Regions from separate parts of the Thauera sp. 27 genome, predicted to be linked through region 2. Evidence: predicted binding sites of a transcription regulator. Region 2 holds the regulator's gene; each other region holds the start of a gene.
The links. Region 2 encodes sigma-54, which starts transcription at its own class of promoters, with help from an activator protein. Its sites were predicted from a motif close to TGGCACGCTTNCTGCTNA; they were not measured.
Positions count from the first base shown of each region.

Region 1: the regulator sigma-54 is predicted to act here: its motif matches at 2,594-2,611, upstream of metK (methionine adenosyltransferase).
Region 3: the regulator sigma-54 is predicted to act here: its motif matches at 2,776-2,793, upstream of B447_RS21225 (PEP-CTERM sorting domain-containing protein).
Region 4: the regulator sigma-54 is predicted to act here: its motif matches at 1,830-1,847, upstream of B447_RS21095 (circularly permuted type 2 ATP-grasp protein).

Region 1 covers NZ_AMXB01000054.1:3,530-8,281, forward strand. Annotated here, with positions in the region: gene B447_RS19815 (calcium/sodium antiporter) at 95-1,171, opposite strand; gene metK (methionine adenosyltransferase) at 1,341-2,504, opposite strand; gene B447_RS19825 (lysophospholipid acyltransferase family protein) at 2,769-3,701, shown strand; gene B447_RS19830 (lysophospholipid acyltransferase family protein) at 3,698-4,570, shown strand.
Region 2 covers NZ_AMXB01000017.1:32,130-36,881, forward strand. Annotated here, with positions in the region: gene lptB (LPS export ABC transporter ATP-binding protein) at 1-715, shown strand, start outside; gene recX (recombination regulator RecX) at 1-6, shown strand, start outside; gene B447_RS11030 (RNA polymerase factor sigma-54) at 738-2,204, shown strand; gene hpf (ribosome hibernation-promoting factor, HPF/YfiA family) at 2,222-2,545, shown strand; gene ptsN (PTS IIA-like nitrogen regulatory protein PtsN) at 2,682-3,167, shown strand; gene hprK (HPr(Ser) kinase/phosphatase) at 3,136-4,071, shown strand; gene B447_RS11050 (AsmA family protein) at 4,085-4,752, shown strand, end outside.
Region 3 covers NZ_AMXB01000076.1:986-5,737, forward strand. Annotated here, with positions in the region: gene B447_RS21215 (DUF1538 domain-containing protein) at 1-1,232, opposite strand, end outside; gene B447_RS21220 (low molecular weight protein-tyrosine-phosphatase) at 1,363-1,800, opposite strand; gene B447_RS21225 (PEP-CTERM sorting domain-containing protein) at 1,870-2,685, opposite strand; gene B447_RS21230 (methyl-accepting chemotaxis protein) at 2,914-4,752, opposite strand, start outside.
Region 4 covers NZ_AMXB01000073.1:4,903-9,654, reverse strand. Annotated here, with positions in the region: partial or broken gene B447_RS21105 (alpha-E domain-containing protein) at 1-800, shown strand, start outside; gene B447_RS21100 (transglutaminase family protein) at 815-1,741, shown strand; gene B447_RS21095 (circularly permuted type 2 ATP-grasp protein) at 1,890-3,320, shown strand; gene B447_RS21090 (alpha-E domain-containing protein) at 3,355-4,302, shown strand; gene B447_RS21085 (proteasome-type protease) at 4,358-4,752, shown strand, end outside.

The DNA of each region.
Region 1 (4,752 bases), on a different contig from region 2:
CCGCCGGGCGGCGGGGTCCGAGCCTGGGGGCCGCGGCCGGCAGTGCCGGCGGGCGCCTCGCAGCGCTCCTCGGAAAGCGCAGATTATATACGCGTCAACGGCTTGTGCGGCCGTTGTCGCGCACGATGCTGACGATGAGCGTGACCACGGTCAGCGGCAACACATAGCCCAGCATCACGTTCGAGAACGCCGGCAGGCTGGCGTGCTGCTGCGCTTGCAGGACCAGCCAGGCAGTGTAGGCGGCATAGTAGGCGAGGAACACGCCGCCCTCCCAGCGCGCGATCTCGCGCCCGGTGATCATGATGGGCAGGCAGGCGAAGGCCACCGCCAGCATGACCCACAGGTCGAAGTTGCGCGCGGCTTCCGACACCGGGAGCCCAGCGCCCGAGACGATGCCGGTGACGCCGAGCACGGCGAGGATGTTGAACACGTTGCTGCCCACCACGTTGCCGACCGCGATGTCGCGCTGGCCGCGCATGGCGGCGACGATCGAGGTGGCGATCTCGGGCATCGAGGTGCCCACCGCGACCACGGTCAGTCCGATCACCAGGTCGCTGACACCGAAGGCGCGCGCAAAGGCGACGGCGGAATCCACCAGCCAGTCTGCGCCCACCACCAGCATCGCCAGGCCGACCCCCACCAGCGCGATCTGTACGGCCCAGTGGCGGTCCCAGTTCGAGGTCGGAATCTCGGAGGCGAATTCGTCTTCCACCGCTTTGGAGGCGCGCCGGGACTGAACGACCAGGAAGAGGGTGTAAGCGATCACCAGGCCGAACATCACGATCGACTCCAGCAGCCCGATACGGCCGTCGAGCGCCACCACCACCAGCAGCACCGAGGCGCCGATCATGATCGGGATCTCCTGGCGGATGATCTGCTCATCGACCAGCAGCGGCGTGATCAGGGCCGAAATGCCCAGGATCAGCAGGATGTTGGCGATGTTGCTGCCCACCACGTTGCCGATCGCGAGGTCGGGGCTGCCCGACAGGGCTGAACCCACCGATACCGCCATCTCCGGCGCACTGGTGCCGAAGGCGACCACGGTGAGGCCGACCACCAGTGGCGACACGCCGAAGGACACTGCCAGCCGCGAGGCGCCGCGCACCATCACGTCGGCGCCGATGACGAGGACGGTGAGACCGAGGACGAACATCAGGGTTTGTTCGAGCATGGGGAAGGATCTTGCGTTGTGATGTGAGGTGCAGGGGAGCGGGGAAGACCGTTACCGTGGAAGGACGTTCGCGGTCGAGTGTGGCGGTGTTTAGCTGGTCGTGGGTCGGTGATCAAAAAAGACGCCTCCCTCCGTCGCCGGAGAGAGGCGTGCGGTTCGTAGCGCTATTTTAGAGCCCGGCGTCGGCGCGCAGTGCAGCGGCCTTGTCGGTCTGCTCCCAGGAGAACCCGGGTTCGTCGCGGCCGAAGTGGCCATAGGCGGCGGTCCGCGAGTAGATCGGGCGCAGCAGGTCGAGCGTCTGGATGATTGCCTTCGGGCGCAGGTCGAAGTGCTTGCCAACCAGTGCCACGATCTGCTCGTCGGCAATCCTGCCCGTACCGAATGTATTGACCATCAGCGACACCGGACGTGCCACGCCGATCGCGTAGGCGACCTGCACCTCGCACTTGTCGGCCAGCCCAGCGGCGACGATGTTCTTGGCCACGTAGCGCCCGGCGTAGGCGGCCGAGCGGTCGACCTTGGAGGGGTCCTTGCCCGAGAACGCGCCACCGCCGTGGTGGGCTGCGCCGCCGTAGGTGTCGACGATGATCTTGCGCCCGGTCAGGCCGCAGTCGCCGTGCGGGCCGCCGACCACGAAGCGGCCGGTCGGGTTGACCAGGTAGCGTACGTTGCCCTGCATCAGTTCGGGCGGCAGCACCGGCTTGATGATCAGCTCGATCACCGCCTCACGGATCTGCTCCTGCGTGACGTCCGGGTCGTGCTGGGTCGACACCACCACGGTGTCGATCGCAGTCGGCTTGCCGTCGACGTACTTCACCGTGATCTGGCTCTTGGCGTCCGGGCGCAGCCAGGGCAGGCGGCCGTCCTTGCGCACCTCGGCCTGGCGCTGCATCACGCGGTGCGCGTAATGGATCGGCAGCGGCATCAGGCTGGCAGTCTCGTTGGTGGCGTAGCCGAACATCAGGCCCTGGTCGCCGGCGCCCTGGTCGAGCGGGTCGTCGTTGGCGTTATTCACGCCCTGGGCGATGTCGGGCGACTGGCGGTTGATCGCCGCCAGCACCGCGCAGCTCTTGTAGTCGAAGCCGATGTCGGAGTTGTCGTAGCCGATGCGGCGGATGACGTCCTGCGCGATCTCGCGATAGTTGGGGTGTGCGGTGGTGGTGATCTCGCCCGAGATCACGACGAGGCCGGTGGACACCAGCGTCTCGCAGGCGACGCGCGCCTTGGGGTCCTCGGCCAGGATGGCGTCGAGCACGCCGTCGGAGACCTGGTCGGCGACCTTGTCCGGGTGGCCTTCGGAGACCGACTCGGAGGTGAAGAGGAACTCTGCCATGCTGCTACTCCTTGAAAAGCAAAAATCCCCGTTTTTTCTGGCCTTGCGTCTGCGGCCAGCTCCGGGGATTTCGTCGAGCAGCCGACGCTTTAGCAGTATTTGTACGGCAGCCGCGCTGCCATGCCGCCCTGCAAGTTGTCGAGTTAACTCGGCGGTAGGGCACGGATTATAGACCGGGACGGCGGGGTGTGTAAGCATTCGGGGCTGGTGAACCGTGCCGGCATTCTCAATGCGCCCCTGCCGGCCCCCGCTTGGACCCTGCCCGTGCTGTTTCAATCCCTCTTTCGTCTGCTCTCGCGCCTGCCGCTGGCCTGGCTCCACCGCCTAGGCGGCTGGGCGGGCTGGCTGACCTACAAGGCCTCGCCGTCCTATGCCCGCCGTCTGCGCGAGAACCTGTTCAACGCCCTCGGTCGCGAGGACGAGACGGTGCTGCGCGCAGCCATCGTCGAGGCCGGTCGCCAGGCGCTCGAGCTGCCCTTCATCTGGGAGCGGCCGGCGGCCGAGGTGGTGGCGAGCGCAGTGCGCACCGAGGGCTGGGATCTGGTCGAGGCGGCGCGCGCCGAGGGCGCCGGTATCCTCTTCATCACCCCGCACCTGGGCTGCTTCGAGATCACCGCGCAGTGCATTGCGGCACAGATCCCGATCACGGTGCTCTACCGTCCGCCGCGCAAGGACGTGCTGCAGCCGCTGATGGAGGCAGGCCGCGCGCGCGGCCAGATGCGCACCGCGCCGGCGGACCTGTCGGGCGTGCGCAAGCTGGTCAAGACCCTGCGCAGCCACGAGGCGGTGGGCATGCTGCCCGACCAGGTGCCGGGCGCGGGCGAGGGCGTGTGGGCGCCCTTCTTCGGCAAGCCGGCGTGGACGATGACGCTGGCCGCGCGCCTGGCTGCGGTCAAGGGCGTGCGTGTGATCTACACCTGGGCCGAGCGCCTGCCGCGCGGCGAGGGCTACGTGTTCCGCCTGCAGGCGCCCACCGAGGCGCTCACCGGGGAGCTGGAGGCCGATGTTGCGATCATCAACCGCGAGGTCGAGCGCATGATCCTGCAGTGCCCGCAGCAGTACCTGTGGGGCTATAACCGCTACAAGGGGCCGCGTCGCGAACGCGAGGACATCGTCCCTGTTGCCGGCGCGCCTGCTGATGCGGCGGCACCCGATTCACCAACGCCGCCCCGCGGCGATGCGGAGGGCAGGTCGTGAGCCGCGTGGTCATTGCCCTCATCTGGCTGCTGCACTGGCTGCCGCTGTCGTTGTTGTCCCGTATCGGAAGCGGTTTCGGGTGGCTGCTGTACTGGCTGGTGGTGCCGCGGCGCAAGGTGGTGCTGATCAATCTGCGCTTGTGCTTCCCCGATCTGTCCGAGTCCGAGCGACGCGCGCTCGCCCGCCGCCATTTCGCGGTCACCGGGCGCAGCATGCTCGAGCGCGGCCTGGCCTGGTGGGCGAGCGCAGAGCGCCTGCGCGCCACCGTGCGCATCGACGGCCTCGAGCGCCTGCAGGCGCTGCGCGCCGCCGGCCGGCCGGTGCTGCTGCTGGCGCCGCACTTCGTCGGCCTCGACATGGCGGGCACGAGGCTGTCGCTGGAGGGTGACTTCGTCAGTGTTTACTCGCCGCAGAAGGACAAGGTGATCGACCGCTGGCTCTACCACGGCCGCAGCCGCTTCAACGATCAGCTGTTGCTGTCGCGCCATGACGGCGTGCGCGCTACCGTCAAGGCGATGAAGTCCGGCCGCCCCTTCTACTACCTGCCCGACCTGGATTACGGCCGCAAGGAGTCGATCTTCGTACCCTTTTTCGGCGTGCCGGCGGCCACCATCACCGGCCTGCCTCGGCTGGCGCGCCTGGCGGGGGCGGCGGTGGTGCCCTGCGTCGTGCGCATGCTGCCCGGTGGCGGGGGCTACGTGCTCGAGCTCGGCGAGCCGTGGGCGGACTATCCATCGGACGACGTCGAGGCCGATACCCGGCGCATGAACGCCTGGCTCGAAGGCGTGGTTCGGACCATGCCCGAGCAGTACTACTGGGTGCATCGCCGCTTCAAGACGCGCCCCGAAGGCGAGCCGCGCATCTACTGATGTCGTGCGAAAGGCTCGCGGCTGGCGCCGCTCCTACAGCAGGCCGCCGCGGCCGATCGACCCCCGTGGGAGCGGCGCGAGCCGCGAGGGGTTGAAGGCGATGCGGCTTGGGGGGCGATGAAAAGCTCGCGGCTGGCGCCGCTCCTACAGCAGGCCACCGCGGCCGATCGACCCCCGTGGGA
Region 2 (4,752 bases):
GCTTAAGGTCTCCAGCCTGCAAAAGCGCTACAAGGCGCGCACCGTGGTCCACGACGTCGGCTTCGAGGTCGGCTCGGGCGAGGTCGTCGGCCTGCTCGGCCCCAACGGCGCCGGCAAGACCACCTGTTTCTACATGATCGTAGGCTTGGTCCGTGCCGACGGCGGCCAGATCAACCTCGACGGCACCGACCTCACCCACCTGCCGATCCACGCCCGTGCGCGTCTGGGCCTGTCCTACCTGCCGCAGGAGATGAGCGTCTTCCGCAAGCTCACCGTGGCCGAAAACATCCGTGCCGTGCTCGAGCTCCAGGGGCTCGAGGCGCACCAGGTGAAGACCCGGCTCGACGAACTGCTGCTCGAGCTTGGCATCAACCACCTGCGCGACAACACCGCCGTCTCACTCTCCGGCGGCGAGCGCCGACGTTGCGAGATCGCGCGCGCACTTGCAACCGACCCGCGCCTGATCCTCCTCGACGAACCCTTCGCAGGGGTCGACCCGATCGCGGTCATCGACATCCAGAAGATCATCCGCTTCCTCAAGGAGCGCGGCATCGGCGTGCTGATCACGGACCACAACGTGCGCGAGACGCTCGGCATCTGCGATCGTGCGTACATCATCAGCGAAGGCCGGGTACTGGCAAGCGGCGAACCGGCCGAGATCATCGACAACGAAAGGGTGCGCCAGGTTTACCTGGGCGAGCATTTCCGCCTGTGAATCCGCGCGCGCGTCGACAGCGATGAAACCAAGCCTCCAGCTCAAGCTCTCCCAGCACCTTACCCTGACGCCGCAGCTGCAGCAGTCGATCAAGCTGCTGCAGCTGTCGACCATCGAGCTGAACCAGGAGATCGAGCGCTTCCTGCTCGAGAACCCGATGCTCGAGCGCAGCGACGGCGACGGTGTCGAGTTCGTACCACCGCTACCACCGGGCAGCCCCCCCGAGCACGAGGCCAGACAGCAACAGGCAAACACCCCCGAGGCGCCAGCCAGCGCTGCGGACAGCGAGGCCGGCGACCATGCCGACCATGGCAGCGCCGACGAAGGCATGGACTGGTCCAATGTCGGCAGCGGCGCATCGAGCCGCAGCGAGGACGACGACGACGTCGATTACCAGGAACTGCAGGCGGCTGGCGTCTCCCTGCGTGAACATCTCGACCAGCAGGTGTCGCTGTCGCCGCTGTCAGACCGCGACCGCGCCCTCGTGCGCTTCATCATCGAAGCCTTGGATGACGACGGCTACCTTCACCAGCCGCTCGATGAGCTCCTCGAACTGCTTCCGGACGACGCCGACGTCGATGTCGATGACCTGAACATCGCGCTGCGCCACGTACAGAACCTCGAGCCCGCAGGCATCGGCGCGCGCAGCCCCAGCGAATGCCTGTCGCTGCAGCTCCGTACCCTGCCGGCTTCGGCGACGCGCACGCTCGCGCTCGAGATCGTCGACAAGCACCTCGAGCTGCTCGCCGAGCGCAACTTCGTCAAGCTCAAGAAGCTGACCGGCTGCGACGACGAAGCCCTGCGCGCCGCCCATGCCCTGATCTGCAGCCTCGACCCCCACCCCGGCTCGCGTTACTCGAACGCCGAGACGCGCTACGTACTGCCGGATGTGGTCGTACGCAAGCTGCGCGGGCGGTGGACGGTCAGCCTGAACCAGGAGGCAATGCCGCGTCTGCGCATCAACCGCCTGTATGCCAGCCTGCTGCAGCAGAACCGCGGCCAGGGTGGCGGCCTGAGCGGACAGTTGCAGGAGGCACGCTGGCTGATCAAGAACGTGCAGCAGCGCTTCGACACCATCCTCCGGGTGTCCCAGGCCATCGTTGACCAGCAGAGGCAGTTCTTCGATCATGGGGAGGTGGCAATGCGGCCACTCACCCTCCGGGAGATCGCGGACCAACTCGAGCTGCACGAGTCCACCGTGTCGCGCGTGACCACGCAGAAGTACATGGCGAGTCCGCGCGGGGTGTTCGAACTCAAGTATTTCTTCGGTAGTCACGTCGCCACCGACACCGGTGGAGCGGCCTCGTCCACGGCGATTCGCGCGCTGATTCGCCAACTGGTCGACGCCGAGGACAGCAAGAAACCGCTGTCCGACGCCAAGATTGCCGAAGTCCTTGGCCAGCAGGGTATCGTGGTCGCACGGCGCACGATCGCCAAGTATCGCGAATCCCTCAATATCCCGCCGGTCAGCCTGCGCAAATCCATCTGACAAAAACAGGAGTCAACATGAATCTCAACATCACCGGGCGCCACGTCGAAGTCACTCCGGCCATTCGCGACTACGTCACCTCCAAGCTTGATCGCGTCATCCGTCACTTCGACAACGTCACCAGTGTCGCGGTGATCCTCTCGGTCGAGAAGCTCAAGCAGAAGGCCGAGGTCACCCTGCACGTGCGCGGCAAGGACATCTTCGTCGAAAGCGATGATGCCGACCTGTACGCGGCCATCGACGCGATGACCGACAAGCTCGACCGCCAGGTGCAGAAGTACAAGCAGAAACTGGCCGACCACAACCACGAGACGATCAAGCACCAGGCCCCCGAAGCCTGACGCTTTCGTTTCAGCCCCACGTCCGGGGTATGGTTATAATGCGCCCGTTTCCAAGACGCGGCGCCAGCATGCCCCGGGACGGCCGGTCGCACCCTGCGACCGGAATGCCTGCGATATTGCGCGAACCCTCCAGCGAATGAGCCTGATATCCCAACTCCTGCCACTGTCCAATGTGGTGGTCGACCTCGACGCGAGCAGCAAGAAGCGCGTCTTCGAGCAGGCGGGCCTGCTGTTCGAAAACAATCAGGGCATCGGGCGCAGCACCGTGTTCGATAGCCTGTTCGCGAGAGAGCGCCTCGGCTCCACTGGCCTCGGCCAGGGCATTGCGATTCCGCACGGGCGCATCAAGGGTCTCAAGGAGGCGGCAGGTGCGTTCCTGCGCCTTGCGAGCCCGGTGCAGTTCGACTCGCCCGATGGCCGCCCGGTGAACATGTTGTTCGTGCTGCTGGTCCCCGAGCAAGCCAACGAGACCCACCTGCAACTGCTCTCCGAGCTGGCTCAGATGTTCAGCGACCGCGGCTTCCGCGAAGCGCTGCAAGCCGCGCCGGATGCAGACCATATCCACCAGATGTTCATGAACTGGGGCGCCGATGCGGCAGACCAGCGTCGCGCGGCTGTATGAGGCGCATCGCGACAACCTGCAGCTGAACCACATCAGCGGCAACCTCGGCGCGAGCCTCGCGGTCGCCGAAGACCGCATGTGGCCGGCCGATCTCGTCGGCCACCTCAACCTCATCCACCCCACACGGCTGCAGGTCATGGGCGCTGCGGAGCTCGAATGGGCGCGCCGCCAGTCAAACGACAAGGTTGCTCACCACCTCAACGAGATCTGCTCCGCGCACCCGCCAGCCCTGATCGTCGCCGACGGCTGCGAAGTTCCCAATATCGTGCATGGGGTTTGCGTGGCACACGACGTCGCACTGTTCAGCGCAGCCCACCCATCGGCAAGCGTGATCGACCAGTTGCGGCTCTACCTGTCGCGCGAGCTGGCGGAGAAGACCTCGCTGCACGGCGTGTTCATGGATGTGCTCGGACTGGGCGTACTGATCACCGGCGACTCGGGTGCAGGCAAATCGGAGCTCGCGCTGGAGCTCATTTCCCGCGGTCACGGCCTGGTGGCCGATGACGTCGTCGAACTGTCGCGCATCGCTCCCACCGTACTCGAGGGGCGCAGCCCCGAGATGCTGCAGGACTTCATCGAAGTGCGCGGCCTGGGCATTCTCAACATCCGCACCATCTTCGGTGAAACGGCGTGCCGCCGGAAGATGCGCCTGCGCCTGATCTGCCACCTCGAGCGCCGCCAGCCGGGCCCCGGCGATCCCAGCCGCCTGCCCTTGCAGCAAGAGGTCCAGGACATCCTGGGCGTTGCAATTGCACGCGTCGTGCTGCCGGTTGCGGCTGGCCGTAACCTGGCCGTTCTGCTCGAGGCGGCGGTGCGCTCGACCATCCTGCAATTGCGTGGCATCGATTCGACCCAGGACTTCATCGAACGCCAGACGCGGGCGATGACGCCGCCGGAAGACTGATGCAGGCGGCGCGATGAGAACGCCGATACGCTATCTGCTGATCACGATCGGCATCCTCATCGCGCTCGTCGCTGCACTTGCCGCCTGGATCGCACTGCGCTTCGACGCCAACGACCACCGCGAGCGCATCGCCGCCGAGTTCATGCGCCACACCGGTCGGTCGCTGCAGATCGATGGCACCCTGAATCTCTCGTTCTATCCATGGCTGGGCATCGAGGCAAGGGATGCCGTCCTTGCCGATGCGCCAGGTTTCGGCGACGCCCCCTTTGCCCGCATTGCCAGGCTGCAGGCCCGCGCACGCCTGTTGCCGCTGCTGCGCGGCGAACTCGACATCGACCGCATCGCCATCGACGGCCTCGCCCTCAAGTTGGTGCGTGCGGCCGACGGGCGTACGAACTGGTCGACGGCGGACGCGGACACTGCGGGGAGCGCGCCAGCCGCAGCGCCCCGGGGCGACACCGCGACGACGGCCGGCGCACTCGCACTCGCGATTGGGGGCATCGACATCCAGGGGGCGAGCGTGTCGTGGACCGATCTCCGCGACAACACCCAGCTGCAACTCACCAAGCTCCAGCTTCAGGCAAGCGAGATCAGGCCGGGAGCACCCTTCCCGCTGCAATCCAGCTTCACGCTGGGCAGCAGCGGGATGAGCGCGACCATGGACATCGCAATCGACTCGCG
Region 3 (4,752 bases), on a different contig from region 2:
GAGTCGCCGGTGATGATGCGATGCACGCCGATGGTGATGCCGATGGCCACGCCGATGGCGACCAGGATGCGGATGTGGTTGGCGTTGAGCCGCCCCTTGCCGGCTTCTTCGGCCTTCTGGCCGATGGCGATCAGCGCGGGCTCGGCCATGGTGGTGGCAAAGCCGATCGACAGTGCGAACAGGTATACCCAGGTGTAGGTGTCGAGGGCGACAAGCTGTTCCGCCATGGCGCGCCCGACCGGGAAGAGCCCGAGCTTGAGCCCGATCACGAAGGCATAGAGGCCGACGATGACCATGACGAAGCCGCCCACGACCTTGTGCAGGTGGGCGATCGGCTTGCGGATCACGCCGTACTGGAAGAACAGGATGACGACGATGATCGGCGCCACGTCGCGGAACATGGTGAGCAGGTCGACGAGCATGCCGGTGAGTGCGCCGAGCATGCCGGCGGGCTCGGGAATAGCGGCCGCAGCGGCCTGGGCGATGCCGGCCGCGGGCTGCGCGGCGGCGAGCGCAGGGTCGGCGCCGAGGCTGTAGACGAAGATGCCGTAGAGCTGCACCGAGATCATCGGCACCATCACCGCCAGCGCGACCAGGCCAAAGCCGTGTGCGAGCGCGTTGCGGCCGCGGATCGATACCGCCAGGCCGATGCCGAGCGAGGCGATCAGGGGCACGGTGACGATATTGGTGGTGACCCCGCCCGAGTCATAGGCGAGGCCGACGATTTCCTCGGGCGCAAAGAAGGTGACGGTGACCACCAGCAGGTAGCCGATGATCATGTACCAGTGCAGCGAATGGCCGAGGATGGTGCGCACCACGCCGAGCGCAACCACCGCGCCGACCGATGTCGCCACCAGGAGGCGCAGGGTGAATCCGTCGACTCGCCCGGCGCTGATCGTTTCGGCCTGGCTGGCGACGGCGATCAGCGCTGGCTCGGCGATCACCGCGGAGAAACCGAGCGCGAACCCGAACGCCATCAGCAGTGGCAGGGAGCCGCGCTTTGCAAAGGCGTTGGAGAGGTTCTTGCCGATCGGGAAGATGCCCAGCTCCAGCCCTTGCAGGAACAGGGCCACGCCCACCACCACCACCAGCAGGCCCGCAACCATCGACCCCAGGCCATCCGGCACCGTCTGCAAGACGATGGCCTGGAAGAAGGCGACGACGACGACGATGGGGAGCAGGTTGCGGAAGGAGTGCTGCAGGAGGTGCAGGAAATCCTTGAGGCCGTTCAAGCGCGGTCACCTGATGGAGAGATGTTCGACCGACATTTTCGCATGGCGTCCAGGAATCGGGGCCAGTCGATGGCGCCGCGCGTTGGGTTTGCCGTAGGAGCGGCGCCAGCCGCGAGCTTTTCAACGGGATTTACAGGCGGGCAAGCCAGTCGTCGGTGGCTGCGCAGATGATGTCGCAGGCCAGGGCGTGGTGGTCCTGGCTGAGGCGGTAGGGGTCGGGGACTTCGACCTTGGACCAGTGCCCCAGCAGGAAGAGCTTGCCGCGTGCGGTGGGGTCGAGGTGGGTGGCGTATTCGAGGTGGTGTTTTTCCATCACCAGGATGATGTCGGCCCAGCGGCTGATCTCGGGGGTGAGCTGACGGGCGCGGTGGGCGGAGAGGTCGATGCCGCGGGCAAGCGCGATGGCCTGGGTGTCCGCGTCTGCAGCGTGGCCGACCAGGGCGCCGGTGCCGGCAGAGGCGACGGTGGCCGTGCGGCCACGATCGGCCAGGCGCTGGCGCAGGACGGCCTCGGCGAGCGGGCTGCGACAGATGTTGCCGGTGCAGAGGGTGAGGATCTTTTCGAACATGGCGGCATTATAAGAAAAAAGCCGACGCCCCCTTGCGAGGGCGTCGGCTGGTGCGGCGTGACCGGAAGGTCAGGCAGCTTGCTTGCGGCGGCGCATGACACCCAGGCCAGCCAGACCGAGGCCGAGCAGCGCCAGCGAGGCGGGCTCGGGCACGGCGGTGACGGCGATGTTACGCATGGCGAAGCTGCCGTCGGTCAGGTTGTAGGTGGGGCTCTGCATGTAAGCGATGCGCTCGGCCTGCGAGTCCGGACGGCCCTGCAGGAAGGCAGCGTAGTCGGCAGCAGCCAGCAGCACGCCAGCGCCGTCCCAGCCGGAGGCCGTTTCGGTGATGGACATGGTCACGCTGGTGTCGGTGATGGTGCCGGTGATGGCGACGGTGCCAGCGCCGGTGGGGTCGCTGAACGAGGTGCCGAGCAGGCCGTTGAGCAGGCCGAGCACGCCCATGGTGGTGGCGCCGTCATAGCTGCCGTTGAAGCCGAACGAGATCGGGCTGGAGATCAGGCCCATGCCGAAGACGAACGGATACACGCCCGGGGTGAGGCCGGAGACGTTGAGGTCGCCCGAGAACACCTGGACGTTCGAGCTGATCGTGCGGCTGACGGTACCGCCAGGGCCGGCGAAGAAGGTGGCTTCGGCGTAGCCGGTGCCGCCGGCGAGGCCGGGGCCGACGCTGACGGTGTAGCTGCCCGACGGGGCAGCGGCCAGCGACAGGCTGCCGGACAGGCCGGTGAGCGCCACGTTGTAGGTCAGCGGGGTGCCGTCGGCGAAGCCGCTGATGGCGAAGTCGCCAGCCAGCGACTGGACGTTGCTGACATAGGCGGCCGAGGCGCCGGTCGACACGGCGGTGAGGGCGGCGGTCGCGGCGAGAAGGGCGTATTTCTTCATTGTCTGGGTCCTTTTAATCGGTTGTTGAACCGGTTAAGAGATTGCGCCTGGCCGGGTGGTGCCAAGCGTGAGCTTAATCGCTGTGGCAACAAAGCAAGACGGATGCCAGAAATACAAGTTATTGATTTTTATATGGATGGTGCGATTTGATGGGGGTGCTTATGCCCCCGGTGTAAAAAAAACCGACACTCGGGGGCTGTTTGGCAGCCTTGTACCGCGACCTCGGTGTCAGGTGCGGAAGCGCCCCACAAGGCTCGACAGCGCGCTTGCGACGCGGGCGAGCTCTTCGGCCGTGTCCGAGCTGGTGCGTGCGGCGCCGCTGTTTTCTTCGGTCATGGCGGCGATGCGCTCGGCGTTGGATGCGACCTGCTGGATGGCGATGTCCTGCTCGCGGATGGTGTGGGCCATGCCCTGCACGCTCTGTGCGACGCGCTCGGAGCTGTCGCCGATGCTGCGTAGCGCGGCTTCGGTGCGCGATACGAGCTCGAGGCTGCCGCTGACGTTGACGCCCGCGGCCTGCATCGAGTCGACGGTGCTGTCGACGTGTTGCTGGATCTCGTGGATGAGGGTGCTGATCTCGCGGGTCGACGAGGCGGTGCGTTCGGCGAGCTTGCGCACTTCGTCGGCGACGACCGCGAAGCCGCGACCTTGCTCGCCTGCACGCGCGGCCTCGATGGCGGCGTTGAGGGCGAGCAGGTTGGTCTGCTCGGCGATCTCGCGGATGACGCCGACGATGCCGCCGATCTGCTTGGAACTGGCAGCCAGCGATTGAACGTCGGCCTGCGACGCGGTGACCTGGCTGGCGGCTTGCTCCACGCGGCCGACCATCTCTTGCATGATGTCCAGCGCCGAGTGCGTGTCGGCCGAGGCCTTGTCGACCAGTTCGGCAGCCGTGGCGGCGCGCGTGGCCGTCTCGCTGACGCTGCTCGAGACTTCGGTGGCGGCAGCGGCCACGGTGGCGGCCGATTCGGCCTGGATGTCGGCGCTGCGGCTGAGCTGGGTGCTCGATGCCGAGATGGACGCCGCCGCGGACGACACCCCCTCACTGGACGTGCGCGCTTCGGACAGGATGTGGCGGAAGGTGCCGATGAGGTTGTTGAACGCTTGGGCGGTGCGCTGCACTTCGGTCACGCCTTCGACCGGGATGCTGCGGGTGAAGTCCTTTTCGCTGGAAACCTGCTCGGCGATGCGCACGGCCTGGCTGAGCGGGCGGCTGATGCTGCGCCCGAGCAGGGCCGACACCACCAGCGTGGCGCCAATGGCCAGGACCGACAGGCCGATGGTGATGTAGAGGGTGCGCGTGCTGCTGTCGACCAGTTCGCCTGCGAGCTTGGCGATCTCGCCGTTGACCTGGCGCTCCAGGGCATAGAGGCGGTCGATGTAGGCGGTGCTAGTCGCGAACCAGTCGGCGCCTTTGATGCCGAATTCGCCGTACGTCATGCGCTCGCTCATGACATCGCGCATGCGCTTGACGGCTTCGAGTTCGGGCGAAGCCTCGATCTGCTTGAGCGCGGCCCGGGCGTCGCTGCCCGCCACCGAGCCGAACAGCTCGAAGAAGGCGCGCTGGCGGTTGATGCGTTCGCTGATGGTGCGGTGCTGCTCGGGCGTGACCCAGTCGGCGCTGAAGGCGGCGGTGGTGAGCGCGCGTTCCTGGCCTGCGGCTTCCTTGGCGCGGATGAGCGCTTCGAGCGCAGTGGAGCGCTGTCCGATCAAGGGGTCGGAGTTGTAATGCGCGGCCCCCGCGGCGAGCTGGATGAGGTTGTCGATGGTGGCGGTGTAGTAGCGCGTGCTCTCGCCGATGGCGATGCTCAGTTGTTGCGCCTGCCTGCGGATGTCGGCGAGTTGGGCGAGCTGGCTTTCGACGTCGGCGACCTGCTTCTGGGCGGTCGGTGTGTCGGCGGTGATGGTCTGCTGGTGCCGGCTGCGGAACTGCGCGAGGGCGGTGTCGGTGTCGCGCTGGAAGCCGGGCAGGACGTCACGCATCTGGGAGCCCGAGGAGCTGATGAAGCCCGCGGTCGAGCCGCGCTCGATCTGCAGTCGGTGCACCAGTTCGCTGACAGCGGCACT
Region 4 (4,752 bases), on a different contig from region 2:
CGCGCGCACCCGTGCCGATTGCTGCGGGGACGCTCGCAGGCGCGCTCTTCGACCCCGACTGCAGCGGCAGCGTGGTGGCCAACCTGCGCGTGGTGCTGGGACTGGCGGCGCAGGTGCGCGACCGGCTCTCGCCCGATAGCTGGCGCATCTACAACCGTCTGTCGGACTTTGCTGCCGCGCCCGCGCAGGCGCTCGCCCTGGGTGACGCGCTGCATCGCCTGGATGAGTCGCTGCTGTCGCTGGTGACGCTGTCGGGCTTCGTCATCGAGAGCATGCCGCGCGACGCCGGCTGGCGCTTCCTGTCGATCGGCCGGCGTATCGAGCGCCTGCAGTTTCTGGCCGCCGCCTTGTCGGCGCTGCTGACGGCACCCAGTGCCGAGGCCCTGCAGGCGCTGCTCGCGGTGACCGACGGCGACTTGCGCTACCGCAGCCGCCATGCGCGCGGGCTGGCGCCGCTGCCGGTGGCCGAACTGGTGATGCTCGATGCGGACAACCCGCGTGCGTTGCGCTACCAGCTCGAGTCGCTGGTCGAGCACCTGCGCCTGCTGCCCGAGGGCGATGTGCTGGCCGAGCCGCTGACGCAGCAGCTGGAAACGCTGCAGGCCTTGTCGCTGTGCGATTGCCTGATCGTCGACGCGGCCGGGCGTGCCGCAGGCGGCGCTGCCGAACACGCGCGCTGTGCCGACCTGCACGACTTCCTCGCCCAGACCTGGGCATGTGGCAATCGTCTGGCGGATGCGCTGTCGCACCGCTACTTCACCCATCTCGACGCCCGTAGCCGGGCGACGGCCTCGTCCTGAAGCGGTGGCCTGCGATGCCCGAGTTCGAGATCCGCCATGACACCATCTACCGCTACGACAGTCTGGTCACGCTGTCGCAGCACATTGCCCACCTGCATCCACGCGAGCTCGCCTACCAGCGCTGCCTGGCGCACACGCTGGAGCTGTCTCCCGCCCCCGCTCAGCGCAGCGCTGCCGTCGATTTCTTCGGCAATCCGGTAACGCGTTTCGCGCTCGACACGCCGCACGACCGGCTGCTTGTGCGGGCTCACAGCCGCGTCCGCGTCGGCGTTCGCGACTGGCCGGCCGCGGGCAGCGGACCGAGCTGGGAGGACGCACGCGACCACCTTCGCGATGGGCTGTCCGGCCATGCACCCCTCCAGCCCGAGGCGCGCGACGCCGGGCAGTATCGCTTCGCCTCGCCCTATGTGGCGCTGGGCGACGAGGCTGCTGCCTATGCAGGCTATGCGACGCGCTGCTTCACGCCGGGGCGCGCGCTGGTGGACGCGCTGCTGGCCTTGTGCGTGCGCATCCATGCCGATTTCCGCTTCGACGCCTCTGCCACCAGCGTGGCCACGCCGGTGGCAGAGGTCTTCGCCAAGCGGCGCGGGGTATGCCAGGACTTCTCCCATCTGATGATCGCCTGCCTGCGGGCGCTCGGCCTGGCGGCGCGCTATGTCTCGGGCTACCTGCTGACCCAGCCGCCGCCGGGGCAGCCGCGACTGGTGGGCGCCGACGCCTCGCATGCCTGGGTGGCTGTGTGGTGTCCCGGCCTGGGCTGGATTGAGGTCGACCCGACCAATGACCTGCAGCCGGGTGCGGATCACATCACCCTGGCCTGGGGGCGCGACTATGGCGACGTGGCGCCGCTGCGGGGGGTGATCCTGGGCGGGGGGGGGCACAGTGTCGAGGTTGCGGTGACGGTGACACCGAGCGATGAGGGTGTGCGCGCACCAAATTGATGCACGCTCAGCGCATCCTGGTGCGCACCAAGCCAGTGCACTCCTGCTCGTGAGCCCGCAGAGCGCGCAACTGCGCGCCTGGAGTGCATGGCACGCTTCATGCTGAATGCTCGCTCAAGGGAGTCCAACCATGAGCGCAGACAGCACAATGACAGCCGCCAGACCTTTTGACGAAATGCATGCTGCCGACGGTACGGTGCGGGCGCATTACGGCCCGTACGCCGATTGGCTGGAGCAGATGCCACGCGAGAACATTGCGCGCAAGCGCAAGGAAGCCGACATCGCCTTTCACCGTGTCGGCATCACCTTCAACGTCTATGGCGAGGGCGGTGGCAAGGAGCGGCTGATCCCCTTCGATCTGTTGCCGCGCATCATCCCCGGCGACGAGTGGAGCGCCCTCGAGACCGGCCTGCGCCAGCGCGTGCGCGCACTCAATGCCTTCCTCGCCGACATCTACCATGGCCAGGAAATCCTGCGCGCGGGCCGCTTGCCGGCCGAGCAGGTGCTCAACAATGCCCAGTTCCGCCCCGAGATGAAGGGGGTGGAAGTGCCCGGAGGGCTGTACGCGATGATCGCCGGCATCGACCTGGTGCGTGCAGCGGGGGCGGACGGCAAGGGCGAGTACTACGTGCTCGAGGACAACCTGCGCGTGCCCTCGGGGGTGAGCTACCTGCTCGAGAACCGCAAGATGATGATGCGGCTCTTCCCCGACCTGTTCTCGCGCTACAACGTGCAGCCGGTCGAGCACTACCCCGACCTGCTGCTCGAGACCCTGCGCGCGGTGGCGCCCGCGGGTGTGCTCGACCCCACGGCCGTGCTGCTGACGCCGGGTGCCTTCAACAGCGCTTACTTCGAGCACAGCTTCCTCGCCCAGCAAATGGGGGTGGAGCTGGTCGAGGGCCAGGACCTGTTCGTCAAGGACGACACCGTATTCATGCGTACCACCCAGGGGCCGCGGCGGGTGGATGTGATCTACCGCCGGCTCGACGACGACTTCCTCGACCCCGAGGTGTTCCGCCCCGATTCCATGCTCGGCGTGCCCGGCCTGATGTCGGCCTACCGCGCCGGGCGAGTGACCCTTGCCAATGCCGTGGGCACCGGCGTGGCCGACGACAAGTCGATCTACCCCTATGTGCCGGAGATGGTGCGCTTCTACCTCGGCGAGGAGCCCATCCTCAACAACGTGCCGACCTACATGCTGCGCGAGCCCGAGGACCTGGCCTACACGCTTGCCCACCTGTCCGAACTGGTGGTCAAGGAGGTCCATGGCGCCGGCGGCTACGGCATGCTGGTCGGGCCGGCGGCAACGCGCGCCGAGATCGAGGAGTTCCGCGCCCGCATTCTGGCCGCGCCCGAGAAGTACATCGCCCAGCCCACCCTGTCGCTATCGACCTGTCCCACCTTCGTCGATGCGGGCATCGCCCCTCGCCACATCGACCTGCGCCCCTTCGTGCTGTCGGGCGGAAAGGAGATCCGCATGGTCCCCGGCGGGCTGACCCGCGTGGCCCTCAAGGCGGGCTCGCTGGTGGTCAATTCCTCGCAGGGCGGGGGTACCAAGGACACCTGGGTCGTCAATTGAAGCCTTCACGCCGCGCGCATCACGGAGAACGATCATGCTGAGCAGAACCGCCGACCACCTCTACTGGATGGCCCGCTATACCGAGCGTGCCGAGAACACGGTGCGCATGCTGGACGTGTCCTACCGCATGTCGCTGCTGCCGGGCACCAATGGCTGCGACACCGATGGCTGGTCGGCCATCCTGGCCATCAGCGAGTTGTCGGACGCCTTCGCCCGCACCGGCCGGCCGCTGACGCCGCGCGACGTGATCGAGTTCGTCGTGCTCGACCGCGACAACCCGTCGAGCGTATGGAACTGCCTGCGTGCGGCGCGCGAGAATGCCCACGCCGTGCGCGGCACGCTGACGGCGGAGATGTGGGAGACCACCAACGCCACCTGGCTCGAGATCCGCGACATGACGCCGGAGAAGCTGCAGGCCACCGATCTGGGCGAGTTCTTCGAGTGGGTGAAGTTTCGCTCCCACCTGCTGCGCGGGGTGACCTTCGGCACCATGCTGCACGATGACGCCTTCAAGTTCGTGCGCCTGGGCACCTTCCTCGAGCGCGCCGACAACACCGCCCGCCTGCTCGACGTGAAGTACCACAGCCTGTTGCCCAGGGCCGAAGGGCTGGGCAGCTCAACCGACTTCTACCAGTGGGGCGCGCTGCTGCGTTCGGTGTCCGCGTTCGAGACCTACCGCCACGTGTACCGCGACGTCATCACGCCGCACAAGGTCGCCGAGCTGCTGATCCTCAACGCCGCCATGCCGCGCTCGCTGCATGCCTGTCTCGACGAGATCAACGACATCCTCGGCGAGATCGCCAACCTGCACTCGGCCGAGGCCGCCCGGCAGGCCGGCGAGCTTCATGCCACACTGCACTACGGGCGCATGGACGATATCTTCGCCACCGGGCTGCATGCCTGGCTGGAGCGCTTCCTGGTGCGTATCAACCGCCTCGGCGACAGCATCGGCGATAACTTTCTCGTTCCTGTCGCCGCCTGAGCGCAGCCGCCCGCGCGGCGGCTCCTTCGATCAATGACCCAATCGGGATGACTCGATGACCTACTGTGTCGCCATGTGCCTCGACGAAGGCCTGGTCTGCCTGTCCGATTCGCGTACCAACGCGGGTGTGGACCACATCAATACCTTCCGCAAGATGACCGTGTTCGAACGCGCCGGCGATCGCGTGCTGGTGCTGATGAGCGCGGGCAATCTCGCCATCACCCAGGCGGTGATCAACATCCTGCGCGAACATGCCGCGGTGCAGGACCGCGACAGCCTGTGGAACGCGCCCACCCTGTTCGAGTGCGCCCGCCTGGTCGGCGAGACCATCCGCGGCGTCTATCGCCAGGACGCCGAGGCGCTCAAGCAGTTCGGCGTGGACTTCAATGCCAGCTTCATCCTGTGCGGCCAGATCGGCGACGAGCCGCCGCGCCTGTTCAACATCTATGC